DNA from 4 places in the Alteromonas sp. Mac1 genome. Region 1 is predicted to be linked to each of the others. Evidence: predicted binding sites of a transcription regulator. Region 1 holds the regulator's gene; each other region holds the start of a gene.
The links. The regulator LexA, encoded in region 1, represses DNA repair genes until DNA is damaged. The targets are predictions, from matches to a motif close to TACTGTATNNNNATACAGTA.
Positions count from the first base shown of each region.

Region 2: imuA (translesion DNA synthesis-associated protein ImuA) is a predicted target of LexA. The motif match lies at 3,970-3,989, and genes of this name have one in related genera.
Region 3: AV939_RS04980 (LexA family protein) is a predicted target of LexA. The motif match lies at 3,422-3,441, and genes of this name have one in related genera.
Region 4: AV939_RS18515 (YebG family protein) is a predicted target of LexA. The motif match lies at 1,381-1,400, and genes of this name have one in related genera.

Region 1 covers NZ_CP013932.1:4,610,784-4,618,327, reverse strand. The annotation lists gene ilvA (threonine ammonia-lyase, biosynthetic) at 1-178, shown strand, start outside; gene plsB (glycerol-3-phosphate 1-O-acyltransferase PlsB) at 379-2,826, opposite strand; gene AV939_RS19590 (GNAT family N-acetyltransferase) at 2,972-3,379, opposite strand; gene AV939_RS19585 (TonB-dependent receptor) at 3,738-5,852, shown strand; gene lexA (transcriptional repressor LexA) at 6,010-6,636, shown strand; gene coxB (cytochrome c oxidase subunit II) at 7,220-7,544, shown strand, end outside.
Region 2 covers NZ_CP013932.1:43,231-50,774, reverse strand. The annotation lists gene AV939_RS00225 (M28 family metallopeptidase) at 1-1,086, opposite strand, end outside; gene AV939_RS00220 (DUF1820 family protein) at 1,235-1,570, shown strand; gene AV939_RS00215 (DUF885 domain-containing protein) at 1,612-3,366, shown strand; gene AV939_RS00210 (hypothetical protein) at 3,366-3,881, shown strand; gene imuA (translesion DNA synthesis-associated protein ImuA) at 4,000-4,713, shown strand; gene AV939_RS00200 (Y-family DNA polymerase) at 4,713-6,116, shown strand; gene AV939_RS00195 (error-prone DNA polymerase) at 6,116-7,544, shown strand, end outside.
Region 3 covers NZ_CP013932.1:1,187,928-1,195,471, forward strand. The annotation lists gene AV939_RS04960 (DUF3192 domain-containing protein) at 6-371, shown strand; gene AV939_RS04965 (GNAT family N-acetyltransferase) at 480-1,205, shown strand; gene AV939_RS04970 (GFA family protein) at 1,274-1,702, shown strand; gene AV939_RS04975 (Y-family DNA polymerase) at 1,736-2,992, opposite strand; gene AV939_RS04980 (LexA family protein) at 2,992-3,405, opposite strand; gene AV939_RS20350 (TolB family protein) at 3,695-4,552, shown strand; gene AV939_RS20355 (alpha/beta hydrolase family protein) at 4,555-5,763, shown strand; gene AV939_RS04990 (hypothetical protein) at 6,168-6,335, shown strand; gene AV939_RS05000 (DUF3301 domain-containing protein) at 6,926-7,231, opposite strand; gene AV939_RS05005 (DUF3549 family protein) at 7,235-7,544, opposite strand, start outside.
Region 4 covers NZ_CP013932.1:4,370,437-4,377,980, forward strand. The annotation lists gene AV939_RS18510 (GAF domain-containing sensor histidine kinase) at 1-1,101, opposite strand, end outside; gene AV939_RS18515 (YebG family protein) at 1,446-1,733, shown strand; gene AV939_RS18520 (methyl-accepting chemotaxis protein) at 1,822-3,402, opposite strand; gene AV939_RS18525 (sensor histidine kinase) at 3,552-5,057, opposite strand; gene AV939_RS18530 (methyl-accepting chemotaxis protein) at 5,116-6,198, opposite strand; gene AV939_RS18535 (LacI family DNA-binding transcriptional regulator) at 6,279-7,280, opposite strand; gene AV939_RS18540 (glycoside-pentoside-hexuronide (GPH):cation symporter) at 7,337-7,544, opposite strand, start outside.

The sequences.
Region 1 (7,544 bases):
TACCTTGTTTCATTACCGCAACCACGGTGCGGCAGAAGGCTTAGTGTTGGTTGGGTTTGATATTGCGCCAGAAAGCAGAGAAGCTTTCAATGAGCATGTTATTGAACTTGGCTACAAAGTAGATGAAGTAACACAAGATCCTGCCTATAAGTTCTTTTTATCACAACCATCTAAGTAAAGAGCAAACCGTTTTCGCTTTACCTCGCTTCAAGTTAAGCATGGCTTACCTTGGGGCGAGGTAAGGCGTATTCCAAATTAATAAAAAAGCCGAAGCGTTGTATTTCAACGTTTCGGCTTTTTTGTGGCATCGATAACCGTCTCTTCAGTGTGCAGCACTGTAACTACTAACTAGTTGCAAACACACTGACGAAGTATAGGCTAGTTATGCAATACCACGTTCTCTAGATGCTGGGTCATTTCAGGCCATACTAGCGCCATCACGTCTTCCCGAAGTGCTTCACACTCTTCAGAGTATTTCAGACTGCCATCTTCTGTAGAGTCTAACCAATGGTTATCTTTTAACGCACTAATAAAGCTAGACAGCACGTTCTTATCGTAAAACTCAGGTGAGCTTAGCCCATAAAGGGTAGATAAGCGTTCTGCCACTTGGCGGCTGGTGCGTTCAAGTGCACCGCGACTAATCACTTTCTCTTTGTCTAAAATAGTCAGTACTACCGCATAACGCTGCAAGGTTTCTTGCATACAACGGCTTAACAACCATGCTGAATGAAACTGTTTTTGCTGAGCATCAGGAGGAAGTAAATCGCCATCTTTAATACGTAGAAGGCCTTGGTCTACTAATGCATCAATAAGCGCATCCGTATGTGTAAGGGCTTCATCTTGAGATAAGTGTAAAAATAGTTCGCGCTGAAGCAGTGGGTATAACGCAGCAATTAACTGGAATACTGTGGCTTTACTTGTGCCTTTATGAGCAAATACACAGGCCATAATTAATCCCGGCAATGCGAATAAGTGCAAGATATTGTTGCGATAGTAGGTGAGATAAACCGCCGACTTAGGTTTGGGGCTGATTAACCGACCATAATCGTCTTCCTCAACCACAAACTTGCCAAGCTTTAAGGTATCGTCGAACAATTCCTTCGCGCTGGCATCCGGAATGGTGGCATCGGCACTGAATGGCACGTTTTTGAACAAACTGATAAAGTCGCCCATCGCTTGTTTAAGCTCAGACTCACTCATAGTTTGTGTTTTTGACGACAGTAAACACAGCGATGTTAACGCCATGCCATTAACCGCTGCTGCGCGATTAATACGTGTCATGACATTGTTGGCCAACTCGTTTACGGCCGGCGTTAGCCATGCAGGCTTTTTCTCTGGCTCAGCATCACGGCAGTCGCGCCAGTTTGGCACATGGGTTTCTAAAAATTGGTTCAGCTGAATAGGCTCACCAAAATTCACATAGCCATGACCGTAGTTTTTAAGCTTGCGGATGGCCGAGAACACTTGCCAGTTAGATTCTTTTTGCTTCTTAGTCCCCTTTAACTCGTTCAGGTAGCTTTTCACTTCCATCACGTTTTCGTAACCAATATAGACTGGTACTAGGCTAACGGGTCTATTCACACCTTTCAGCATGGCTTGAATGGTCATGGCAAGCATGCCTGTTTTCGGTGGGATAAGTCGACCAGTGCGACTACGGCCACCTTCAGGGTAATACTTTACCGAATAGCCTTTGTTGAAAAGTAGCTCTAAGTACTCGCGGAATACCGCGGTATACAACTTGTTCCCGGCAAAGCTACGGCGTAAGAAGAAGGCTCCGCCGCGACGAAAAATTTTACCAACCGGCCAGAAATTTAAGTTAATACCCGCGGCAATATGGGGAGTTACCATGCCTTCATGATAAATCACGTAAGTGAGCAACAGGTAATCCATGTGACTGCGATGACAAGGCACGTAAACAATCTCATGGCCGTTAGCGGCTAATTCGCGAATACGTTCAGAGTGGCCAACACTAATACCATTGTAAATTTTGTTCCAAATACGGGTAAGCAGTCGATCGCCAAAACGAATTAACCCTTCGCGATAATCAGCTGCTATTTCGGTAACGTACGATTGTGCTCTGTCTTTTGACGCTTCATGGGTAATTTTTTTACTGCGAGACTCTTCTGCCATAGCACGGCGCACGGCATCAGAACCGAGTACACTGTTGTTCAACTCTTGGCGCTCTAACAATGTAGGGCCAGTCATGCTCTGGCGCTTACGCTGGAAGTGAGTGCTTGCTACACGCACCAGTTTGTGCGCAATGCTTTTATCACTACCATGTTGGTTTGACATGGCACGAGCCGAAACGGCTTTTGAGTAATTGATAAAATTATCGCGGCCTAAAAACATCACGATAAAGAGTTTTCTCAGCCAACTTGGCGCGGCATTATCGGCAATAAGGTCAGCTAATCCAGGCGTACCTCGCCCAGGCGCTCGGCCCCAAGTTACAAATACCGGAACCACTTGAAGATCTAATTGATGATGGTCTCTGTGCAAATGAAACAAGTCAGTAAATACATCTTCAATACCGGTATCGTCAGCTTGTGAACGAAAAATCGGTTGGGTTTTACGCAGAAACAGCGTAGATGGGTATTCTCTGCCCGCTAACGTAAGCGTATCAGTCGGGCTCGGTAGACCTAGTGCTTCTGTTGACATTCTAAGTGCTAATTGATCGGTTACCGAGTTTGCTGGAAGCAAGTAAACGATGGGCTTCGACTTATCAATGCCAAGCTCAGTCTCTACGTTTACGGGAATGCTGTGGGCTTTAACCAGCAACTTAACAGGATAATGAAATAGCGACAAAAGGGCTTTTCGCATCCACGACATGAATTCTGTAATCCTATGAAATTAAAACGGGAGAAGTGTACCACATCTCGTGCAATGTCATGCAGAGGCCGTGGGGCTGTTTGAAAGAGTCATTAGTATAAATTGTCGCCATAGCATATTGATTGAGCGTGTTTTTACCTACATATCAATTAGTGGCATTGCCTTTGTAATGCATAGCCACGTCACAGCGTTCATAAGAACAACCAAATTTTTGCATGATTTCTTCACAATGAACAAAGCCATTTTTCTTATAAAGATGAATAGCGGCCTCACACTTCTTATTCGTTAAAAGAAATAATGTATTAAAAGCAATGGCAGGGGCGTTATTCAATACATATTGCAACAAGCCTTCGCCTACTTTTAATCCTCTTGCTTCACTGACCACACCCATCTTAGTAAGTTCGAATACCCCTTCCCCTTTTTTCATTAATGCGCATGTGCCTACAATGCCAAAATCGGGATGTTCAGCAAACCAAATGTATCCACCCTTATCGATAATATTACGCTGAGGGTTGCCAATAACGGCCTCATCAACGCTCTCTAAACGAAACATCTTGGTGATCCACTCTCTATTTATGCGGTCAAAGTGGGGGGCTAGCTCGGGGGTATAGTCGAGGTAATGCAACATGACGGAATTAAATACACTGATTAAAGATAGATAAAAGAAAGGTTACTTTATGCCTTAATGCCAAACTTGTCACCTCGGCGTAAACCCAATTAAAGGTAAGGCGCCTATTCACTATTTCCTGTCTAAACAGGCTGTCTAGTTAAACTGACGCTTTCATTTATAACAAAAGTTTAATTTTTATTAATACACCTTTTAATTATTAACAATTATGACTAGAATCCGCTCTAAATAAGAATATCTATCATTTTCAATACTGTTTGAATTATCACTCGAGGAGACTTGCTTGAAACTTGGTAAAGCAACTATTTCTACTGCTGTTCTATTGGCACTTTATGGCACATCTGTTTTGGCTCAAGACACTGTAGCTGAATCAGATGAAAGCGTTGAACGTATTACAGTACGCGGCGCATTCTTTGGTCAACAAGTCGCCACAGCGGTAAAAACCCCAACACTATTGGTTAACGTGCCACAATCTGTATCGGTAGTAAGTGCACAGCAAATTTCAGAACAAGCACTGTTTAGTATTGCCGATGTTATGCAATACACGCCAGGTGTGAGCATTGGGCTGGGTGAAGATCATCGCGATCAGGTGACTATTCGTGGACAGAACACTACTGCCGATTTCTTTGTTGATGGGCTTCGCGACGACGTTCAGTACTTCCGCCCATTATATAATTTAGAACGCGTTGAAATATTACGTGGTGCGAACGCACTTTTATTTGGACGCGGTGGCGGCGGTGGCGTGGTTAACCGTGTGACTAAAGTAGCCAGTACTGCGGAAGACTTCACCACATTGTCAGCAGGTATTGATACCTTTGGCGCTGGCTCTATTAGCGTAGATACCAATAAAGCCATAGATGCCAACAATGCGTTTCGTTTTAATGGTGTGTTCGACAGCATTGATAACCACCGTGATTTTAAAGATGGTGAACGTTACGCATTAAACCCTACCTATACATGGATGGCTAACGACGACACTACGGTGGTGGCATCTTACGAATACGTAAACGATGACCGTTTAGTCGATAGGGGGATTCCTTCATTAGATGGTGCGCCGCTGGAAGGCTATGACGATACCTACTTTGGTGATCCAGACTTCAACAATACTACCCTTGAAGCACATATTGCCCGCATTCGTGTTGATCATTCACTATCGCAAAATTGGAACTTGAACGGTACGGTTCAGTTTGCTGACTATGACAAAGCTTATCAAAACTTGTACCCCGTTAATTTTGATGCTGATGCAGGCACAGTCACGTTAGACGGATATCGTGATACTACAACCCGTGAGAACACGTTGGTTCAATTGAACCTTATTGGGCAGTTTGCCACGGGTGATATTAACCATACCTTGTTGACGGGAATGGAATACGGTAGCCAAGATACAGAAAATGCTCGCCGTGATGCGTTTTTTGCAGACAGTCAAGACGATCAAGTATCCTTCGTGTTTAGTGACCCACTAGTAATTCCTTCAATGACGCTGACCGACCCAGTAAGAGATCGTGCATCTGATGTCACCTTTACCTCAGCGTTTGTTCAAGATGAAATTAAACTTAACGATAATTGGATCGTGGTAGCGGGTCTTCGCTACGACAACTTCGATATCGATGTCGTAGATAGTATTGAAGTGGCTGACGGTGCAGATGATGGCAACAACGGTTTTCTATCAAGTTCTGATTCACAAGTGTCTCCGCGTGCAGGCTTAATTTACAAGCCAGCGGAATCAGTATCGATTTACGCAAGTTACAGCAAATCGTTTTTACCTCGTTCAGGTGATCAATTCCTTTCACTGTCGCTGACAAGCCAAGCGCTAGAAGCTGAAGAGTTTGAAAATAAAGAAATTGGCGTGAAGTGGAATTTATCTGACTCGCTTAGCGTGACAGCAGCGGCATTTGAAGTTGAACGTGAAAACGGCACAGCGCAAGATCCTAACAACCCGGAAGCGTCTATTTTAACCGGTACCGAAACCAAAGGTTTTGAAGTGCAGGTGGTGGGTAAACTTTCAGAACGTTGGGTAATCAATGCTGGTTACAGCAACCTTGATGGCGAAGAAATGGGTCGAATTGTAGATGGCACATTGGCGAACCGCGACTTAGCGCAGCTACCAGAACATATGCTGACGTTATGGAATCAGTATGAAGTAAATGATGAATGGCGTGTTGCATTAGGCGTGATTTATCAATCTGAGCAGTATGCTTCATTAAATAATACGGTTGAGCTACCTGACTTTGTTCGCGTAGACGCTGCACTTTATTACGACTATAGCGAAGACGTTAAAATTCAGCTAAACGTTGAAAACCTATTCGACGAAGATTATTTTCCGTCAGCACATAACGACAACAATATTGCCACCGGCGAGCCGCTTAATGCGCGTTTGAGTTTGCAATATAAGTTTTAGTCACGCTAAATAGTAGTGATATACAAAGCGGCCTTCATGGCCGCTTTTTGCGTTGTGGTTAGGTCAGTATAAAAAACATGCTTTGCAAAGCTTTGTGCTTGTCATTTCCTTTTAGGTGTATATACTTACAGGAACTGTATAGACAGACAGGTCTTTTATGCGCCCACTCACAGCAAGACAAACAGAAGTTCTCGAGCTGATAAAAACAACCATGCTCGAAACTGGCATGCCGCCTACCCGTGCAGAAATTGCCCGTCATTTAGGTTTTCGCTCTGCGAATGCCGCTGAAGAACATTTAAAAGCGTTGGCCCGAAAAGGTGTCATCGAGATTCTTCCAGGTACTTCCCGTGGTATTAAATTGAATATCCCACTTGAAGATGAAGCTCCTGAAGAAGAAGGGCTACCTCTTATTGGCCGAGTGGCTGCGGGCGAACCTATTCTAGCGCAAGAGCATATAGAATCTCATTATAAGGTCGACCCTGCCCTATTTCAGCCTCACGCCGACTTCTTGCTTCGTGTAAGCGGTATGAGTATGAAAGACATAGGTATACTTGATGGTGACTTGTTAGCCGTGCACCGCACTACGGATGTCCATAATGGGCAGGTGGTAGTGGCACGTGTCGATGAAGACGTTACCGTTAAACGCCTTGAAAAGCGTGGCCGTGAAGTGCTACTTCATGCTGAAAATGATGAATTTTCTCCTATTAAGGTCGACTTAGCTTCAGAGCCTTTTTCTATTGAAGGTATTGCCGTTGGTGTTATTCGAAATGCCGATTGGATGTAACTTTTTAGCTATTTAGTAAAGAAAGCGGCTTATAGGCCGCTTTTTTGTATGTTTACCATACCTTGCTTGCACAATAATCTTGTTTAAGCCTCAGAAATACCTTAGAGGCCAGTTGATCCGGTTCCCACATTTTATCTTCTATTTATGTCATCTTTTATAGTACTAACTACCGCTATGTCTGTTATCTATTCTGTTTGAAAAGCATTCAATATTACGTAACTACCTTTTGATTATAAGAAACTTATTACACTTTATATTCGTCGATTTCGTTCAAAATGAGCGTTTCAAACGGCCACATTAATTATCCTTATAACGCCCATACGCTGTGGCGTGATTCATTCCTCTTACTTACAACTTTTGATTAAAAATTAAACGCTGGAATTGTTTTTTCTTAGAAAAGACTAGACTTGTGCGTTTTATTGAGCAATTCTTATACTGTATTTAACAAAATAATAACAATAGCTGCAACTTTGCTTTACAACTAAAGCTGGGCAATTAAGTTAAAAGTTGGATTTCGGGTATCAGTTGCCAGAAGCGCAGCGCATTTATTGCGGTAATGCTTCTGTTATAACGGAGGTGTTGAGTGAAACGAGTAACGACACAAGCGGCGACACAAGCGACAAAGTGGCTTTACGGGCTGCCACTTTTGCTTACCTCACCACTGCTGTTTGCGGATGTAGCAACAGGTGAAGGCTCATCCATGAATTTACGTCGAGGCGCAACCGACATAAGTGGTCAAGTGTACGACCTTCATATGTTGATGTTCTTTATCTGTATCGCCATTGCCGTTGTGGTTTTTGGGGTTATGTTTACCTCAATGTACTTACACCGTAAATCCAGAGGAGCGAAGCCTGCTCACTTCCATGAAAATGTAAAAGTTGAAATTGCGTGGACAGTAGTACCTTTCA
Region 2 (7,544 bases), 130 kb from region 1:
TACGTCCATTTCGCTGAATAAGCGTGCAGTTTCTAGCATTACCGATGTGCCAGAGGCATTATCCATAGCGCCGTTGTTGATATTGTCTTTTTTGACTGTTTTCGCGAAACCAATGTGGTCAGAGTGCGCGGAAAAGACGACATATTCATCTTTAAGCGCTGGATCTGAACCTTCAAGCACGCCAACAACATTCGGGCTAGTCACTACTTCGTGAGTGCTCTTTTTACTTAAGCTTACTGTGCCAGGTAATGCAAAGCCTGTTGGTACTTTATCTGCCTCAAGATCGGCATAAATATCGACAAGTTCCCGCTCAGCCCCTTCAAATAAGGTTTTTGCTGCAGCTTCACTTAAATACGCACCACCTTTAATTTGCGGGAAGGTATTGGCTGGCTGCCCTTCGTCATCTAACCAAGCCATGCGCGGTGTATGAATATAGCTTAAGCGGCTTTGGTAAGGACGTACCTTTTCGTTTTTAGGCGTGGTGATGGTGATCATACCAATTGCACCATGCTCAGCGGCGTACTTTTGCTTTTGATACCCTGAGGCAAAATGAGCACCTTCTTCCGAAGGAAAATCACTGGGTTTACCGGCTAGCGAAACCACAATTTTGCCCTCTACATCGATATTTTCATAATCGTTGTGAGACAACTCGTCAGCCACTATGCCATAGCCAACAAACACAAGTTCGCCTGAAACATTAGCATCTACGCTAAGTAAGCTAGGACCTGCTAAATATTCTTTTGGGTAAGCAAAATCAATTTTTTCGCCATTACGAGTAAGCGTAAATTCTGGCGACTCTTGCAATAGATTTGCTTTACGGAAGCTTACCTGTTGCATGTAGCCTTCTGTACCTGCTGGCTTTAAACCGTATTTTGCGAATTCTGTCGCTATGTATAACGCGGCAATTTCATGCCCTCGAGACCCCGTATCACGGCCTTCAAGTAAGTCATCGGCTAAGAAAAATAAGTGTGACTTTATACGCTGAGTGTCAGGGTTAAAGCTATTTTCTGTCGTTTCATGGTTATGCGCAGTGGCAGCAAATGCCATCGCCGTCATCGCACTTCCAAGTAATAGTTTTTTTATCATTGTATTTCCACTATTTTTGAGGTCTTTACATATTACCTTACCCAAGCGATTCCGTAACGTTTAAGCCTAACGATTTTCGACCATTGCCCGTATTTCTAGACCATTGTAAAATTCACGCCCTTTAATTCATCAACATGTTAATAAACCCATGACAAAAACCGACCCTTTGTATCGAGTACAGTTCATAAGTAATGGCGAACGCTACGATGTGTACGTCAAATCACTTTCTCAAAGTGGCTTATTTGGATTTGTGGAAATTGGGGAATTTGTGTGGGACACCCACACAGGCATAGTGGTAGATCCAAGCCATGAAAAGCTTAAATCAGAGTTCGCAGATGTTACCAGTACGTATATTCCTATGCATAACATCCTTCGAATTGATGCGGTGAGGAAAAAAGGCACAGCCAAAATTACTAAATTAGATAATAAGTCTGATAAAGTGATGCCTTTCCCTAGCCCAATTTATACACCTAACAAAGAGTAACCCACCGTTGATAATCCGGTCTAAGGTTACCGGAGGCTTTCATGTACCGTTATTTGTTAACTTTTATACTAGTACTTACTAGCTTTACCTCATTGGCAAGCTCCAACGAGGATAAGTCGTTTTATGCTTTGTTAGATGAAATTTGGAAATACGAACTAAGTGTTTCCCCGCTTCTAGCTTCGAGACAAGGCAACAGTTCGCAAAATAGCGAGCTACCGGATATTTCACCACAAGGCTTAGCCACTCAAGATCAACAATGGCGAACGTACCGTCATGCATTGAAAGCGTATTCTAAGGAAAATCTATCTGACGACGCTTTTATCTCGTTGCTTATGCAGCAGTATCGGCTAGAGAATTATATTAGCCAATATCACTTTCGCGCTTATCTTGTCCCCATTAATTCCGAATACGGTTTTCATGGTGCCATGGCATCCTTGCCAAATTTATCTGTATTTAAAACGGTGGAGGATTATCACGCTTACCTGTCTCGTTTGAATGCACTTACCTCCTACTTTGAACAACAAATTGCCTATATGCGCCAAGGGCTAAAAGAGGGTTACACCCAACCTAAAGTGGTTCTTGAAGGCTTCGAAGATGCGGTAGCCGCTTATATTCTGGACGACCCAGTGAAAAGTGGCTTCTACAGTCCATTTACTCGATTTCCAAAACATATTGATGCTTCACAACAAGCTGCGCTAGCCCAACTAGGCCAAAAAGCCATTACCACCAGCGTTTTCCCTGCTTACCAAGCATTTTATGACTTCATGGTTGATGAGTATATTCCTGGCGCGCGAGCCGCCATTGCTGCTAACGAATGGCCTGATGGCAAAGCTTATTACGCTAACCGCGCCAAGCACTACACCACCACAGATATGAGCCCCGAAGACATTCATACTCTTGGCTTAAAAGAAGTAAAGCGTATTCGAGCTGAAATGCAAAGCGTGGTAGATAGCCTTGAATTCGATGGCAGTATTAATGAGTTCATTACCTTTTTACGTGATGATCCTCAGTTTTATGCCACCAGCGCAGAAGAGCTGCTTAAAGAGGCCTCATTTATTGCGAAAAAGATGGACGCAAAATTACCATCGCTCTTTGAATATTTACCTCGTACGCCTTATGGCGTTGCTCCTGTACCCGATAGTATCGCCCCGAAGTACACCACGGGTCGTTATATTCACCCTAGTCGAGACGATCAACCCGGTTACTACTGGGTAAATACTTATGCGCTAGATAAGCGTCCGCTTTATGCCCTTCCAGCTCTTACCTTGCACGAGGCTGTGCCTGGGCATCATTTGCAAATATCTTTAGCGGCGGAATTAGAAAGTTTACCCATGGTACGCCGTAACACTTATATTTCAGCTTTTGGTGAAGGTTGGGGTTTGTATTCTGAATTCTTAGGGATTGAAGCGGGAATTTATGAAGACCCCTATGATAATTTCGGTCGCTTAAGCTACGAAATGTGGCGCGCGTGTCGCCTTGTCGTAGATACCGGCATGCACACCATGGGATGGAGCCGCGAAAGAGCTGTTGATTTTATGATGTCCAATACGGCTTTGTCAGAGCATAATGTGAATACTGAGATAGACCGATACATATCATGGCCAGCACAAGCCCTATCTTATAAAATTGGTGAAATTAAAATAAAGGCGCTACGTGAAAAGGCTGAGGTTGCGCTAGGTCAGCATTTCGATGTACGTAAATTTCACCGAGCAGTTTTAGAAAATGGTTCTGTGCCATTATTCATTTTAGAACAAAAAATTAACCAATTCATAGAAGAACAAAAGGCGGCAAGATAATGATATTTGCATTCGGGATCATAGGACTACTTGTCCTGTTTTTGATTTATCTAGCGCTTCGTGTGCAAACGCTACAACGTGAACTTACGCTTACGCGTTCATCTGCAAAACAAAATGGTAATAAAGTTAACCATGCTTATAAGAATTTAGTGCTCGTCACTGATGCGCTAGAAAAAGCGTATGCTGCTCGTATCGAAAGTGCTTATAAAAGCCGCCTGATAAGTCAGCAACAACATACTGCTCTTATGCCGCTTATGCTTAACTTCTCTAGTATTGTAATGGCGTGCTGTGAAAAAGGCGCTACGTTAGAAGAAGCATTAGATTCTGCATTAAGCAGCACCGAGGTATCACAAAGCGATGTGCGAGACGTGATTAAAGAAATGCCTGGCCCCATTCGTATGGCTTGGTCTAAAAACAGCGCTGATGGTTTTATTGCAGCCTGCCAATTAATAACTAGCTCGGTGGGAGGTAACACTAAAAAAAGCCCTGCTAGCAGCGATGCCAGTACGGCGTAATTATTTAAGCATTTTTTTCAAATAGTTAGATGTCCTCACAGCCTTAACTATTTCACCCATCTTGAAAAGACAAACCTCTACACTATAATACTGTACAAATATACAGTATTATAGTGTTATGAATATTCCTATTTCACCCATTAATGAAGTTCGTTCAAAGGCAGCGCTTTTTGATAAGCACCCTCATATATGGCGAGCTCGAGAGAAGCCTGTAAGCGAAAACAAGTTTTTGCTGGGTAATCTTATATTGGATGAAGCCCTGCACGGTGGTATCGCCACATCAGGCGTCGTAAGAGTTGCGTCATTAACGGGTATTGGGGAAATCACGCTTTTCAAACATGTTTTAACTACGCATCGCACACACAAACTACGTGTATTTATAAAACCACCCGCCCAGCTCCAAGCGCCTTGGTTAAGCAGCTTAGGCGTAGACTTAGAACAAGTCATCGTCGTGCTTCCAAAAACAGATCAAGAAGCCTTGTGGGCAGCAGAGCAATGCTTAAAAAGTGCAGCTTGTCATTGTGTATTGCTTTGGAATAACACCATGGATGCAAAAGCTGCTCGGCGTTTGCAAGTGGCGGCGTCGCATAACGATACGCTGTGCTTACTGTTTACTTCCCCTAACCAACAAAGGGCTTCTTTTCCAATTACCCTAGATTTAAGTCTGCATCTTCGTGATGCGCAATTGGTTGTTAACATTATTAAACAGCGTCATGGATGGCCCGTATCCGATATCGTGATCCCCCATTCATGGACCCCTAACAATCGCGCCATTCAATCAGCCATGCAAAACAATAAGAACACCGAGCCAGCATTACACTCGGTGATTTAATGATGCTATGGGCTTACTTTTACTGCTATCAGTTAACTCTTGATTCCCATAAAAAAGATGGCGGCTTCACAGACGGTGATATACCTACTGTGGTTTATCACGAACAAAGCAACCAAGTAGTTCAAGCTAATTCTCAGGCTATAAACGAAGGTGTTGAATGCGGTCAAGGGCTTGCACAAGCGGCTGCGCTTTGCCCTCACGTGCACATTCTAGCGTTTAATCGCGAAGCTGAAAAAGAGACCCTTCTATTTCTTGCACATCGGTTATACCCACTCGCTTCAGACATTGTGATTGAAGCTCACAACGCCATTGCTATTCGACTAGACAATTTACTGCAGTATTACGGTGGTCTTGACGCTTTATGGCATGTACTTACAAACGAGCTACATTCTACTGGTATTCACTTTTATTTCGCCACTGCATGGGGAGTGGATGCAGCACGCCTTCTCGCTAAAAATAAAACCAATCGCTATACCGATAATAAAGAAAACATAACTCTGTTATTGTCACGCTGTAAGCTAGAACAAACTGCCCTTGATTCGAAAACCATTGCCACACTTGCTAAAGTCGGTGTTAGACAGGTAGGCCAACTACTTAAACTTCCCGTCCATGAACTTGGGCAACGATTTTCAAACGATACTATTCGCTATTTAACCGCACTGCGGGGGGAAACCTTTCCCAAATACGTTTTATTCAGGCCATCGATAAGCTTCAAGCAGTTAAAAAATTTATCGTTTGAAGTGGAAAACACTCAACACTTATTGCCGAGCATTAAAGCGCTACTAATTTCGTTAGAACACTACTTACGCGCACGCAATTTACTCACGTCATCTATACTTTTTCAGGTGCATTTTAGAGAAGCAGAGCCTTTATCTATAGCGGTTAATGGTGCTATGCCTTTTGCCACGCAGAAAGACTGGTTAGCGCTGGTTGAGCTTAAAGTTGAGTCCCTTCTACTGCCCGAGCCCGCTATCGCTATATCCCTAACCTGCCAGCAATTTGAGCCCATTGAAAACGATGGGAATGATTTTTTTTCTCATCGATTTACCTCAGTGGCACAAAAGCAACTTGTTGGAAGGTTAAAAGCCAAATTAGGCGACAACAGCACGCTTCACCCTAAAGCTGGAAACAGTCATACTTTTGAAGGCATGACAGTCAATCAAGTAGAGGAAACTACACCTGCTTATACCGCTGATATCATTCCGACATTTTTGTTTGAGCGCCCCATGCCCCTAAATCTACCAACACGTATTTGCTTTGGCCCTATACGACTTCAAACGCAGTGGTGGAGTAGCGCTGCTAGCCAGAAAGATTATTTTATAGCAGAAACTAATCACGGTGTACGCTTGCTCGTCTTTAAAGATGTAAATGCCTGTTGGTGGACACAAGGCGTATACAGCTAATGTATAGCGAACTTTTCTGTCAGAGCCACTATAGCTTTTTAACAGGGGCATCTTCGCCTGCACAGTTAGTGACTACCGCCTCTTTTCTTGGATACGAAGCGTTAGCGATTACCGATGAATGTTCTGTGGCGGGAGTGGTGCGAGCTTATGCTGAAATTACACAGCAAAAACTCCCTATTAAGCTCATTGTCGGCAGCTATTTCCGCTTCGATGATGCATTGTCTTTTGTATTACTTTGCCCCAATAAAGCGGCATATACCGAGCTTTGTCGCATAATTACAAATGCCAGAAGACGCAGCCAAAAGGGTGAGTATCAACTTGCAGAGTGGGACTTGCGGACCATTCGTCACTGCATTTTTATATGGCTTCCCAATACTCAGGAAGAAAAAAATAATTACTGGGCGACGTGGCTAACCAGTCAGCCCAATATAAAAACATACGTAGGTGCGCAACGTTTACTTGATGGGTATGACCATCATCGATTTGCGACTTACACACAACTACAGGAAAAATTTGAGTTTCCTGTAGTGGCGTGTACTGGTGTGCTTATGCACCATGTAGATAATCTTCCACTTCAACATGTTCTTCATGCCACCCAAGCACATACGCAAGTAAGTAAATTGGGGCGAGCAGCATTAAGCAATGCCGAGCGTAGCTTGCGTACCGTTTCAAAATTAAAAAAACTGTTCCCTGAAAAATGGATTTCCAATGCCATTGATGTCGCGAGAGGCTGCCTGTTTTCGTTAGCAGAACTACGCTACCAATACCCTTCTGAACTTATCCCCCAAGGTACATCGCCTACTATCTATTTAAGAGAGCGTGTAGAAGCAGGCATAAAAGTGCGTTTCCCGGATGGCCTGACCGATGCGCTGAGGGCACTTATTGAAAAAGAGCTTTCACTCATTCGTGAACAAGAATATGAGTACTTTTTCCTGACCATTTACGACATTGTACAGTTTGCTAAGGCGCGCAAAATTCTCTATCAAGGCAGAGGTTCTGCTGCTAACTCTATCGTGTGTTATTGCTTAGAAATTACCGCCGTTGATCCACGACAAATTAATGTTTTGTTCGAACGCTTTATTTCTAAAGAACGAAACGAACCGCCTGACATCGACGTAGATTTCGAACACCAACGTCGTGAAGAAATTATCCAATACATTTATGAAAAATATGGCAGGGAAAGAACCGCCATTGCTTCTACGGTTATCTGCTACCGCTTTAAATCAGCGTTTAAAGATGTAGGTAAGGCCTTGGGCTTCAGCGAGTCGCAATTAAGCTTTGTGATGAAGCAAATTAATCGCCGAGACAGTGTCATTCCTTGGCAGTCTCAACTCGCGAATTTAGGGCTCGACCCGGTGAATGAAAGGGTAAAACTTCTAGTTAGTATCACCGAGCAATTAATGGGTACCCCTCGCCACCTTTCTCAAC
Region 3 (7,544 bases), 1.3 Mb from region 1:
ATCACATGAAATCGATTATCTTACCACTCGCATTAGCATCATCATTTTTACTTACCGGTTGCGTGGTATCGGTAGGTGGGGGAAGTGATAGCCATTACGGTACTGATGTAGAAGACCGAGAATACAATAACCGCAAACATATCTCGAACCTTGAAACAGGAATGAGCTATGAAAGCGTATTAAGAAAAATGGGTGTGGCTGATTTCAACGAGCTTTATGAAAAGCAAGACGGTACCTATCGCGTTTTGTTTTATCGTACACAAAGAACCATGGGTGATGGTATAACAACGAAAGATGAATGTACCCCAATAGTATTTAAAGATAGTGGCCTAGTAGGTTGGGGTGATAGCGCTTACCACCTAATGAATTGATGGTAACATTAATTTAACATCTGGGTGTTTTTACCGTAAAGTGACCATTAATTGGTCACTTTTTGCTTTCTGTGACTATAAATTCGTAGATTAATGAGGGCAGCACCCATGACAAACGACACGCTAACCGACAGCAAAGTGATGAATACACAAGGGGGTGATAATCCCATAGCCAACGAACCCAATGCTAATGAAGCATTGCAGCCACTTGTGTCTTCCCTTGAGGCTATTAAAGCAATTTACCTTGGCGTGGATGATTTGAAGGTTGCTGCCTCTATATTATTTAATGCGTACGTAGATGACCCACTTTTTACCGACATATTTCAAGCTGAAAAAGAAGGTTATGAGAGCCGGTTGCGTTCTGCTATCAGAGAAGAGTTAAACGCTTTTTGGGTAGCAGAACAGCCTATTGTTGGGTTGTTCGATGGCGAGCGACTACTCGCGGTTGCTTGCCTTACCGCGCCAGACGCTGCATTTGGTTCTGGGCGTTACTGGCATTGGCGTTTGCGTATGCTACTTACCGCTGGCCTTTTTGGCACAAAGCAAATGCTAGAAAAAGAAGAAAAAGTTCGCGCACTAGTCCCTGCGGTTAACTTTCATATGTTAAGTTTTATTGCCGTTCACCCTGATTATCAGCACCATGGGCTAGGTCATACACTATTGGGTGCTATCGACAGTGTGGTGGAAGAAGATGCTAAAAGTGAAGGGGTGGCCGTGTTTGTTACTATCGCGAAACATAAGCCCTTTTTTAATGACGATAGCTATGATGTGGTGGGAGAGCTAAGTCTATCTCTCGTGAAAGGAGAGGTAATGTTTAGGCGAAAGCCAGCATAAATAGTCACAAAAAATTGAGTAAATTAGGTTAGAATTTCACGTCGTTTTATCAACAAGGAAGTACGCTGATGCTAAGCGCGCAAGGAACTTGCCTGTGTGGGGCTATTAACGTTGTTGCAGAGAACATTAATCCTAAATTCACTGTTTGCCATTGTGAGTCTTGCAGGCAGTGGGGCGGTTCGGCGCTGTTCGCATTACAATGCGGTACGCAGGTCAAATTCGAAGATACAACTTCTGCTGGTGATAACGTAAGCATTCATCAGTCGTCAGAATGGGCTTCTCGCGGTTTTTGTGGCAACTGTGGTTCCCATCTGTTTTATAGGCTCAATGAGACCGGCGAGTACAATATTCCTGTCGGTATATTTCAAGCACTAGATGGGTTAGAAATGGATATGCAGTACTTCAGCGATCAACGCCCACACTATTATTGCTTTTCTAATAAAACGAAAGAAATGACCAAAGCTGAAATCATGGCGTATTTTGCTCAAAAGTTTTAAGTTACTTGTAGGCAACGCAAGCTATCTGACATCTCAACATTTAATTCTTGGTATTTCTTCCCAGCGTGTAGTGGCTCTTTTCGTTAAAAAGTCCCTTTTCATGGCAAATTTTTGTTGAAAGCCCCTAGCGCCAAAATGCATCGTGTTTCTGCCGTACCTTGCATTGGTACTATCAAGTACAGCCATTAATGCTGCGTTATCCGTACTGGGCGAAAACAAATCGTCTTGGCGATTTGTCTCGTCGCGAATGTCCAACAGACCCACCCCCACTTTGTAATACCGCACTCCTGGAATAAACAGTTTATTGAGCGCTTCAGATGCTGCGTGAATAATATGCCGCGTATCATTGGTAGGCACAGCAAAGTTAGAAAGCGCCGATTGCTTTACATACCTGCCATCGTCATGAGGCGAATTTGCCGCAAAGAAGGTGGCGCTGTGAGCGAGGGAGTGTTGAGCGCGGAGCTTTTTAGTGGCTATTTCAGCGTGGGTTGCTAACGCTGCTCTTAATTCATCTTGTGTGGTCACTCTATTTCCAAAACTACGGGTGCTGTAAATTTCTTTTTTTGCAGGTCTTATTTCATCCCATGCCAGTCGTAATTCACCTTGAAGTTCTCTAACGGTGTTCTCCAGTACGATAGAGAAATACTTACGCATTTTAGCGGGGGATTGTTGTGACAGTGTATAGGCATTATTAATGCCCATGGCCATCAATCGTTTTTCCAAACGCCCACCAATACCCCATACATCTGCTACTGCCATTCGGGATAATAATGCCTGCTTTTCCTGTGGCGTATTAATAACCGCTGAACCTCGAAAACCGTCTAGCTTTTTTGCAGCGTGATTAGCGGCTTTAGCAAGGGTTGGAGTGGGACCAAATCCAACACCCACGGGAAGCTTTACCTCGCGCCAAATGGTTTTTCTTATCTCATAGCCAAGGGCCAGCCATTCGCTATCATTTAGGCGTGGCGAAAAGCGCATGAAAGCTTCATCAATACTGTATTCGTGCAATTCATCACAGAATTGCGCCATCACAGAAAACATTTTTGAAGACACGTCTGCGTACAACTCATAGTTAGACGAGCACACAACAACCCCAGCTTTTTTGGCTTCCTCTTTGACCTGAAAGTAGGGAACGAACTTTTTAAACCCTAACCTTTTGGCAATAGGGCAGGCCGCGACCACACAGCCATCATTATTGCTCAAAACCATAACGGGTTTGTTTCGCAGGTTAGGGTTGTAGATTTTCTCTACTGATGCATACATGGACGTGACATCTACCAGCGCAAACACTACTCACCTCCTAGTCGGTGGGAAAGCTTTTTGTGAAGCCTAATAGAGCGCGTTACCACCCCCTCTATTGAAAACTCATCGCCTTCTTTTAAAAAGTAGGGTTTGTACAATGAGGATGAAGAGCGCAGGCAGCCGTGGCGTTTGTCTACACGCTTACACACGAACTCGCCGTTTAAGGTCGCCACAATAATGCACATGTCTGAAATGTCTTCAGCCCTTGAGACAATCAGCAGGTCGCCATCGTGAATGCCATCGTCCATCATCGACTTGCCTTGTGCGTAGCCAATGAAAGTAGCAGCCGGTTTATCGATAAGGAGGGAGTCTAGACTTAGGCCTAGCTCTGTATATTCTGCTGCTGGCGATTCGAAGCCTACGATGCCCGCTTGTGCAGTGATAGGGATAAATTTAAGCATACACTTCTAAAAAAGATACTGGTTATTTATACAGTATTCTAGTGAAGTCTTTTTCCGTGATCAATCAAAGCAACAAAAATACTTTGCTTTAGTGCGCTTGAAAACGCCTTGGCAATCATCATTCGAAATGAGGATCTCTTTCAGCTGCATGTGAAGCAAGCAAGGGATAACCAATAAGCTGATTCTGTAGGGTGATTTTTAAGCTATATTTATAATGCAAATACACAAGGACCAAGAGTGTTGTAAGCGGTATTGGGCCACTTTTAAATACCAAATTTAAGGGAACTCCATGAAAAAGCTATTATACGGTGCAATAATTATTAGCGGCCTAATTTCGATAGTCGCTTGTACAAATCAGACATTACAGTCCAAAAGCGCAAAAGTACTCTCAACTGAACTCAAAGCAGTTTCACCTTCACTAATTTCACGGCAAGTTTTGCTTGGAAACCCAAGTCGCTATCAGGGCAGAATTAGCCCAGATGGTAATAAAATGAGTTTCAGAGCGCCGGTCGAAGGCGTAATGAATCTTTGGGTGGCCGAACTCGGGGATATCGCTAACGCCAAGCCGATGACCCAAGATACAGGGCGCGGAATTCCCACTCATTTTTGGTCATTAGACAGTCGACAGATTTTTTTCACTCAAGACAAAAATGGTGATGAAAACTGGCATCTCTATCGAATTGATATTGATAGTGGCGAGATAGCAGATTTAACGCCCTATGATGGGGTACAAGCCGCCCAGATGAAACAAAGCGAACATCATCCGGGTGTAGTCATAGTAGGAATGAACGATCGCGATCCTAAGTGGCATGATATCTACAGCGTAAATGTGGCAACAGGTGAGCGTACGTTACTTGAGCAGAATGATGGCTATGGGTATTACGAACTAGACAATGACTTGACGATACGCCTTGCGGTAAAGTCCGCTGCAGATGGCTCAAATCAAGTGTTTAGCAGATCGAATAACAAATGGAACCTGTGGTTTAGTATTCCATTTTCAGATGTACAAACCACCACTATTCTTGGCTTTGATAATGAAAATCGCGGCATATATATGCTCGATACCCGAGAGCGTAATACCGCAGCTCTTGTGTATCTCCCAATAGGGCAAGATACGGTTGAAGTAACGCCAGCGACGAAAAAGTAGATGTGTCTAATGTGTTATTTTCTCCTCGGGACCATCGACCTCTAGCGTATGCGTTAAATTACATTCGTCCTGTCTGGTACGCTATTGACGATACGTTTACCAAAAAGATCAGTCAATTAAACAGCCAACTTAGTGGTGGTTCCCAAGTGTTGGCACAAACATTAGATAACTCCCTCTGGACCGTATTTACCGATAACAGCAACCAGTCACCCGTCTACAAAGTATTTAACACCATAGAGGGCACATTAAACGATTTATTTATCACTCAACCAGAAATCGACACTCTTCCATTATCAACTATGCACGGCGTCGTTATCCCTTCTCGGGACAACTTAGACTTAGTGAGCTATTTGTCGTTGCCTTTGACTTCTGACCCAAATCAAGACGGTATAGCTGAACATGCTTCTCCAATGGTATTACTGGTCCATGGGGGTCCTTGGGCTCGGGATGAATTTGGTTTTGGTGCTATGCCCCAATGGTTAACCAATCGTGGCTATAGCGTTTTACAAGTTAACTTTCGCGGCTCGACAGGGTTCGGTAAAGACTTTTTAAATGCTGGGAATAAAGAATGGGCCGGCGCAATGCATGATGACTTAATCGATGCAAAAAATTGGGCGGTTTCCCGCGGTATAACAACAACAGATGAAGTGGCTATTATGGGAGGAAGTTATGGTGGCTATGCCACATTGACCGGCCTGACATTTACGCCTGACGCCTTTAAATGCGGAGTAGATATTGTTGGCCCGTCCAACTTAGAGACCTTACTTAATTCTATTCCCCCTTACTGGGAGAGTTTTCGCCAAATATTTTACCAGGCCATTGGCGATCCTAACACTGAAGAAGGTTTAGCCCTGTTAAAGTCACGTTCCCCCATCACTCATGTAGACAAAATCGTCAAACCCTTGCTTATAGGGCAAGGTGCAAACGACCCAAGGGTGAAACAAGCAGAATCTGACCAAATTGTAGATGCAATGAAAGAGCGCGATATTCCAGTCACTTATGTACTCTACCCTGATGAGGGACATGGTTTTAATAAGCCGGAAAATAACCTTTCATTTTTTGCCGTTACTGAAGCCTTTTTGGGCGCTTGTTTGGGAGGCAGGATAGAGCCCATAGGCGATGATTTCAGTAACTCAAGCATAGAAGTCATTCATGGTGCTGACTTCATACCCGGTTTAGCTGAGCATTTATCCACAATAAATAACGACTAAGCCTTTCCACAAAAGAGGAGTCTTCGCTCCTCTTTTCATGAGCGCTTAATTTTACGTGCAAACTAACTAAGCTCAATACTAAAGTGAGCCATGACTTTCTCATGTTGATGTAAATTTGTGCAATTCTTCTCTTGAACGAGATTCTCGTTTCGAATGACAGACGCCACAAAATTCGCAATTGGTCATAATGACGACAAGCTTTGTACGACATTTCCTACAAAAGTGTAGGAAATGTGGGTTTTTTTTCGTGGTTTATATCTAGACTAAAGTCTAATGCCATTGATTTTTATGGCTTTTTTATTTTTAGATCATATTAACTCCTTATTTTCTCCTTAATTTATTGTAATTCTGACTAGCGGGAATTCTTGGTAGGGATATTATTAATGGCGTCACAGGGAAACACGATGAGTCAGGATGATTTTAAGGACAACCTTGGACAACTTAAGGAAGAGAATCCCTTAACAGGAGTGAGGGGAGAGGGAAAAGCAGGAAGCATCACAGGGATGATTAGCGCACCGGACGTGCTCAAATGGAATTATCAAAGGGACCAGCAAGGAAAGCGTAAGCGATAAGGAATCGCAACAGGAAGTAGAAAGGATTTGGCGAAGGATCGTCATAAAAAGGAAAGATATAGGATATATCGTAAAGGAAAGCTTGGAAGGCTTAAGCAGGGATAGTTTGCGCAGGATGCGTAAAAGCAAGGCAGCTCAGGAACGAACGGACCGCTTATGGATTGAGCAAGTTGCACAGGATGTGTGATGTAGAAAGGATGAAAGGATAGGAACACCAGCTTTTGCTGGCAAGGAACAGCCTTAGGATGAGGCCCCCACGTGTAGGATAGGTGGGATGTTAAGGATAAATGGAAAGGGACTTACGCAAGGATGGGTAACTCGCACTGGAACACGCGAGAGAAGATGGAAAGGGGCGTATATGGATTTTAATCGGGAAGATTTTAGTCGCAAAGGAACGCAGAGAGGGAAACTCAAAATTCCAGGAAAAGGGGTAGCAGAGAGGCTACCCCTTTTTTTTTGCGTGATTTTTAGCATTACCACTAAAAACGTTAATTTTACTAGATGTTAACGTTACTAGACATCCACTGCTATACGGCACCGTTATCGTGTTTACGACTATTTTTATAGCGGGTGGCACAAGCCTGACAAACTTAATTTACCCTATGCGGTGGTAAAGTAGTTCTAATAATATGTTTACCTACCAATTCAACTTCTCCGCTGTATCTGTCTTCTCCATTGCCTGAAAACTCAAACACAAAAATGTTATGCCAATCGGGCTTGCTGTAGTTGAAGGTAATGCGGGTTTTGGCTCTGGCGATACTGAGCAGTTGCAGTTGATTGTTTTTACAATACTGGCGCAAGTAACTATCGGTAAATTCAGAAATACTTCGTATGCGCCAAAACTGAAAGGCGACAAAGCCCAAGCCTAACCATAACGTTAATTCAAGAAGCGTCATTCATTATCCCTTGGTTTGCGAGAACAAAGTACCAATTGCGCTGGCAAGTAAGTGACTGCGTTCTGGGGTTCTTAGTATGCCTAGCACTAATTCACGTAACTGGGGTACTTGAACAAGATCTGAGAAGAAGCCGCGGAATACTTCGCCATTGTAGTTTTCTTTGCTATCAACCTCGGCAACCGCTTCGAAAAATAGTAGCAATAATTTCTCGTCCATTTGTTGAAAATGGCGTGCGGCAATAACACTTAATATATCTAAGCGATTCAATTTCTTAGCTTCAAAGTGCGAAACTAATTGCGTATAGATAGTGTCG
Region 4 (7,544 bases), 240 kb from region 1:
TTCCGCAATTTGCGAGGCGATAAACAATCCTAGACCTAATCCACCGGTCTTTTTGTTGTTTTCGTTTCGCCAAAATGGATGAAATAGCTTATCTATGACATCCGCACTTATTGGAGTGCCTCCGTTAGATACGCTTAATGTCAGTGTTTCTTCTTCGATATTCGCCATGACTTTGATAGGTTGCGCTGCATCGCCATGCACTATCGCATTAATCAGCAAGTTAGACAGCAACTGGCTGATACGCTCTGGGTCACATGAAAATGTGCCGTCTATAATGATATCCGCAAGTATCTCTCGGTCTGGATGCAGGCCCGAAAGTTCACTTACGGTGTGTACTAGTACACTTTTTAAATCACTTGCTGGTTTAACGTTTAATTGAATACCTTTGCCCATTTGACCATGCGTAAAGTCCATCACGTCACTAATGAGCCGCGTCATACGTTTAGCGCTATTATCCATTCGGGCCAGTACTTTTTGGGAAGTCGCATCGCTGGCGTGATCAACAAGAAAGTCGACCCCCATTTTAAGTGCCGACAAAGGTGTTCTTAAATCGTGGCCTAAAATGGCGATATATTGCTCTCGCAATTTAGCGGCAGCTTGCTCGCTGATGAGATCGGTTTCAACCGCAGCTAAACGATCGTCAACTTCCATTTGCCTCGATATTAACTCAGCAAACGACTTAATTTGACTTTCAATCCTATCTGTTTTTAAAACTGCAGGACGTGGATCTAAGCCGCATAATGTTCCAAAAAAATCGCCGTTTTTGTTGTAAATGGGAAATGAAAAGTAACTTTCAAAGCCATACATCTTAGGAATTTCACTTTGGCGATAAACATCATCTTTCTTTGCGTGCTCAATGACGATGGCTTTTGTAGATTTTCTGACTTGGCTACAAAACGTTGTTTTGATATCGAGTTGATCGCCCGGAATTAAATTGAAGTTCACTTGGTCATATACTGCGCACATTGTCCAGTTATCTTCTGTCACTCTGGCTACGCAGATAAAGCGAAGACCAGTGACATCTGATAACATTTTCATTATATGTGGTACAGCTTCTATCGATTGAATAGTGCGAATATCACGCTCAATTGAAGAACTCATTACTTCCTCTTTGTATCTAAGTCACCCATATCACGCCGAATGTCGGCACTCGATTTCACGCTCTAGCAAGAAAGACTCTTGTGCCTAGTGATAAATTTACTGTTCTTCGTGGCTGTATAACTAGCTACAGGCTGCAACCAATGTGAACGAAACCGGTAAATTTTTGGATATAGACATGACGATGTGAAAGCTGTTTTCCAACGTACGTTTTAAAATACATCCAAGCGTACTTGGTCACTATACTTAAGTTGTAAAAAAATAATATCAAAAAACTTTAAATACTGTTTATTTATCCAGTTAAATATTGTACAGTTTTGTTGTCTATTCATTTAAGGGGACCTACCATGGCCATTACCACACAGTATGTTGTCACGCACAAAGGGGTAGAAAAATTGGTAACTACCGATAAAAAAGAAGCAGATCAGTACGATAAGATGCTCGACGCTGCCGACAACCTTGCTGAATACATTCAAGCAAAGGGCTTAGGCATTGACGATAGCATTGTTGAAGAACTCACAATTATGTTGTCGAAAAATAAAGACAAGGTGAGCAAGATTTTTAAAGGCGCGACAGCACAGAGTGTACTAGAAGATGAGAGTGCCGACGTAGTAAAGCTTAAAGCCAACGGATAGGCATAGCAGAAAAGCTCGGCGTGCTTTTAAGTGGAACGAACGTAAATAGAAAATGGTTAAAAGCACGCTAAAAAATAAACAGCACAGATTATCCTGTGCGTTTATCCGTGTTAAAACGAGCAATTAACCCGTTAACTTGATTTACGGTGTCACGAAGATCTCGACCCACTTTGAGCGTGGCTTCTGAAGACTTCTGCGTTTCTTCTGCACTATCAGCAACATCGACCAGCTGCTGATTAATATGCTCAGCCACGGTACTTTGTTCTTCTACAGCAGAAGACATTTCTACGGTAGCTGAGGCAATACCACTTACCGCATTATTGATTTCTTGTAGCGCGCCTCGGGTTTCTTCAACAATGGCACTACCGTGTTCAGCAGACACCAATCCTTCTGAAGATACCTTTACGGCCCGTTCTGTTCTATCAACAAGCTCTTGAATGATATTGTGAATTTTATCGGTGGACACCCGGGTTTTAGAAGCCAAGGTACGAACTTCATCGGCAACAACAGCAAAACCGCGTCCCTGCTCGCCAGCGCGGGCGGCTTCTATAGCGGCATTAAGTGCTAGCAGGTTTGTTTGATCAGCGATGCTAGAAATGATGCTAGCGGCTTCGCCTATATCACTGGTGGATTGGGCAAGCTCGGTAACCGTATCGGAAATCGACTCCACCGCGCCTTTTAATGACAGTATAGCCTGCATCGCTTCTTCAGCTTTGTGGTTACCCATTTGTACGTTAGTTGCGGCAGTTTTGGCACTAACAGCATTGCTCTCTACTCGCTCAGCCACTTCTTGAATAGCCTGACTCATTTGAGTTACCGCTGTGGCAATTTGCTGGGTGGCAAGATTTTGCTGAATAATCGTTTTGCTGGTTAGCTCGGCTTGGCTGTGAGTTGAAACCGCAATATCTTCTAACCCCACAGATGCATCTTTGATGCGGGTCAACGCCGTGCGCGTACGCGCGAGTTCGCAGCCCAACGCCAACTTAGCCTGAGCAATATAATCAACATCGGCATAATACGTTTGTGCCACGAGTTCATTACTATAACTAGCAGGGCTTAACGAAAGAAATTCCCGCCAATAGCTCCGACTTTTTGCCGATTGCCACGCCATCATAATCAGTAGCGCAATGAAAGTAACACCTAGGGGCACCAAACCCGCGGTAAAACCAATTGCTACCAATAATAATAAACTTACCACTATCATGGGTAACATGGGTGAAAGTGTTTGACCAAGCTTTGCAGCAAAGGGAATTGGCGATTTCCCTGCAGACAACCTGGCATATATAGCGGACGCTCGTATTATTTCTTCATCGGCGGCATGAACCCTAACTGACTCATAACCCACCGCTTGTCCGCCCTCGTACACAGGAGTTACAAAAGCTGACACCCAATAGTAGTCGCCGTTTTCTCTTCTATTTTTAACGAGTCCAGCCCAACTTTGACCCGACTCTAAAGTTCGCCACATTTCTTTAAACACACTTGAGGGCATATCCGGATGACGGATAATGTTGTGGTTTTTTCCTATCAGGTCTTCTCGATTGTACCCACTTGCCTCTACAAATTCGTCATTGCAGTGTTGTATGACACCCCGTTTGTCAGTGGAAGAGATAAGGCGGTAGTGAGAAGGGAATTTGTATTCGCGTTGGGTAACAGACTGATTTTTCTTCACTAATAAAATCCATTGCTATAGTGGTATCAAAGTAAATAGGAGAGCCCTATTCATCGGTAATTCATTAAAAGGGTAGACGATGATGGTAACAATTAATACTAAAGTAGAAAAAGAATTCGGTAATAATGAAGATTATACGAATAAAAAGATTACGCCAGTGGCAGGCGTACCTTAATTGTGGTGCCCTTATCGATTTCACTGGTCACTTCAAACTGGCCGCCGTGTTCTTCAATAATAGTCAGTGAAATAGACATACCAAGGCCGGTGCCATCACCAGGTGGTTTAGTGGTGAAAAAGGGGGTAAACATTTTGCCAATGACTTCCTCTGACATACCTTTGCCTTCGTCTTGCAACGTAATGACCGCCTCGCCTTCTAGGGATTCAACATCAAACTTAATGCATTTTCCTTCATCTGTGGCATAGATGGCGTTAGTAAGTAAGTTGATGAGTACTTGTTGTATTTGCCCAGCGTTGCCTAGTACTTCGATATCGGTTTCAGGAGGCGTGAATATGACCTTATTTTTATACTTGTGCAGGTTATTTGTGATTCGTAAGGCTGAGCTTATCGCTTCGGCAACATTAATGGCTACGCGCTTACCACCGCTAGGATAGGAAAACCCTCTTAGCGCTTTTACGATATCGATAATTCTTTCAATACCTTCTGAGGACTCTTCAAACATTTCAGAGATAGCCTCGGCACTATCTTTTAATGAATACGTGTTTTCAAGCGCTAAATAGCGGGCTTCTATTTCTCCCCCCGCATCCTCACAAAGTACCTTTATTTCAGACAAAGCACTCTGGTAATCTTTAAAGATATCGCCAGCCACCGAGGTGTTGCTACGTACATAACCAATCGGATTATTAATTTCGTGGGCAATACCGGCCGCCAACTGACCTAACATGGCCATTTTATCTGCGGTTATTAGCTTTTCTTGCAGATAGCGTTGGTCTTTTTCCATCGAGGATAGGGCGGCTTTGTGATGCTTAATTTCGTGTTTAGAACTTCGGTAGCCTATGCCAAATTGTAGATAGTGCTTATTTGCATCAAGCACATACAACATTTCTTCGTCTAGTTCGCTGTTTTGGGTCAATAGTGCTAGCCATGCCTGCTCGCCATTGCCCAAGTTCTGCATGAAATGTAATACGTAAGCCTCTTCACGATTATCTGGCCTTTCAACGATATTTACACACCATTGGCTATAATCTTCGGTTACAGACAGTGGCAGCTCATCTAACATAACCTTGGCAAAATCGCTGGCTTCAACCCAACCATTTTCTACTTGCCAAATTTTGTTGTCATCTCCTTGAACCACTTTCCCGGCTTTGGTAATGAAGGCTAAACCACAAAAGGCATCGCTGAACTCTACTGCTGACTCAATGGCGGAGAAAATGAAACTCGCCCCGCTATCGGAAGTTTTAAGGTGGGAAGCAGAGCGATTCAAAAAGATTAATTCTCGCTCTCTTTTTTTTGATTCATGCAATGCTTTACGCAAGGCTTGCGTTGCCGAATAGGCATCGCTTGAGTAGCTTTCTAAAAACCACTCAGCATTTGCCCGCGCTATCTTTTGGCGCTTAAGCTGTCGCTCAAGTAATTTTACTTGAGCTTTTAAGTCAGCAACCTCATTGGGGCTAGGGGGTATTGAAGCATCGCTCAATATATAAGCCTTTTAGTCTATACCTCTTCAAACGCATTTAGGTATATGAGAAAACAAGTTAGCTCACTATCTTGTCTAATAGCAGCATTACTTTCTCGCTAGAGCGTTCCATTTCAATCACTTTAGCTTCTAGTGTTGAAGTATCACCCTCTGCTTTTGCATTAATAGCAGCTACACCAGCACGATGAACCGCTGCATGAGGTGTTTCTAAATCTCTGAATGGTGACGACTTGCCAATAGCCGCACCCTGATTTTCGCTATACCACTTTCCTAAACGACAACTCGCGTGGTCAGCAAGATCACTTGATTTTTTATCGCTGTAACCAAATAAAACCGCATATACATCTGACTTCCATACTACGTGGTCTAGCTTAACCGTTTGTATAAAGGAGCTTAACGTCCCCTCATTAATGGTCGTTTTCATGCTATCGCAATGAGAAACCATGGTTTCATAACTGCTATTAAGGGTACTAATCCCTTCTTCTAGCTCTTCGTTATTGCCTCTTAATTCGTTAACACCTGAAACTGCTTTTGCCGTAGATTGAATAATATCATTTACTAGTTCAGACACTTCTGTCGCTGATTTATTGGTTTCAGTAGCTAGTGCACGCACCTCATCGGCGACAACACTGAATCCACGACCAGCATCACCCGCACGGGCGGCTTCAATAGCAGCATTCAATGCCAGTAGGTTGGTTTGATCCGATATACTGGTAATAGTAGATACAAACTTGTTGATGTTATCCGCTGTACTTGATAACCCAGAAATGCGCTCGCTCATACTCACCATTTGGGTATTCAAACCACTCATGTCTTTGACAATTTTGGTAAGTACTTGAGAGGACTGCTCAAACAATTCATTAATGTCTGATATTGATTGATTTTCGGTGTTTATTTTTTGATAAGACCCTAATACGGTTTCTCGAATACCTTCCACTTGGTTAAAAGAGTTAACCAAACACCGTGTTACCACATCGTCTTTACTTTTCTTTGAAGCATCGCTTAACTCGGTAACTTGCCGATGAAGTTCTGTATTTTCAGACTCTAAGGCTGATATTTTATCTAGGGCAACTTGATAGCGATTTTCAAGTTGCGTGGCCTGAGACTCTTTTTCTAAGTATTTGCTTCGAGAAACGAACATAGGGTGACCAAATTTTAATATGTGTGAAAATTCAGCATAACAGAAAAAAGCGTAACTTCACCATTCGTCGTTGGTTGAAGTTACTCGAATTTCCTGGTGGTTCCTCTAATAATCAATTTGGGCGACAAAATATGTTCCATTGTCAGTTTTCCATCGCCATAAGCCTGATTTAAAATCCAGCGAGATGCCATAGCACCAATTTCGCGCACTGGGTAGTTCACGGTAGTCAGTTTAGGGGTTAGGTAACTAGCAAAGTCAACGTTATCAAATCCGATGACAGAGATATCTTCCGGTACGCGTTTACCATGTTTTCTGAGTGAGTTAATAGCGCCTGATGCCATTTCATCATTTGCACAGGCGATGGCACTAAAACTTACGTTGCGACTAAACAGTTCATCCACACATTTTTCACCCGAGAAGGCTTGGAAATTACCTTCAGCCACGGACTCTTCATCAAAATAAAAATTGGCTTCTTCTAATGCTTTTTTGTGCCCAAGTAAACGATTAAAACCATCCGCTTTAAACAATGCGCCTGCGGCGTATGCAATTTGAGTATGGCCCAAATCGATAAGGTGCTTGGTGGCTAGATATGCGCCAAGGACATTGTCTAGACTAATACACTTTTCACCAATAGCTTCTATGTAGCGGTTAACCACAACTATAGGAACATCTTGGCTAGCAAGGTCGATTAGGTACTCATCGCTGACCGCCTCAACATGCAAAATAAGCGCATCGCAGCGGCGACTCAGCAAGGCTTCTATTTCTTTTTTCTCTAAGGCTTCGTCACTGTGCCCTGTTACCACAAACATATGTTTGTTGGCTTGCCTAAGTACTTTTTCAGAACCGGCCATCATGGCGCCAAAGAATGAGCCGTGTAATTCGGGAACCACATACCCAACGGTATGGGTTTTATTTGAGGCAAGGGAAGCCGCAATTACATTGTGTCGATAGCCAAGCTTCTCCATCGCATCAAGCACTTGCTGACGCGTTTTCTCTTTAACGGTATCTGTGTTGTTGATAACCCGAGATACTGTAGCTGACGACACGCCGGCTAATTCACTTACTTGTTTAATCGTTACCATATAGCATTAACAGTGCATACGTGCGCTGTGTATATCCTTGCTTTGCGTAATTATTGTTACGATGCGCGATGCGCATCGTCTGTGGTCAATCCAAGGCGCTGCTGAATTGCCATCATTTTTTGGTTATCTAATGTATACCAGCGCATAATAATCGCAACACCTATCGATGCAATTGCCGGCCCGATACAAAATAACGCCACAATTCCTTTTGCCACATCAGGTGAAAATGCGTCCGGTTGATAGTTAACTGATGCGAGTAACCAC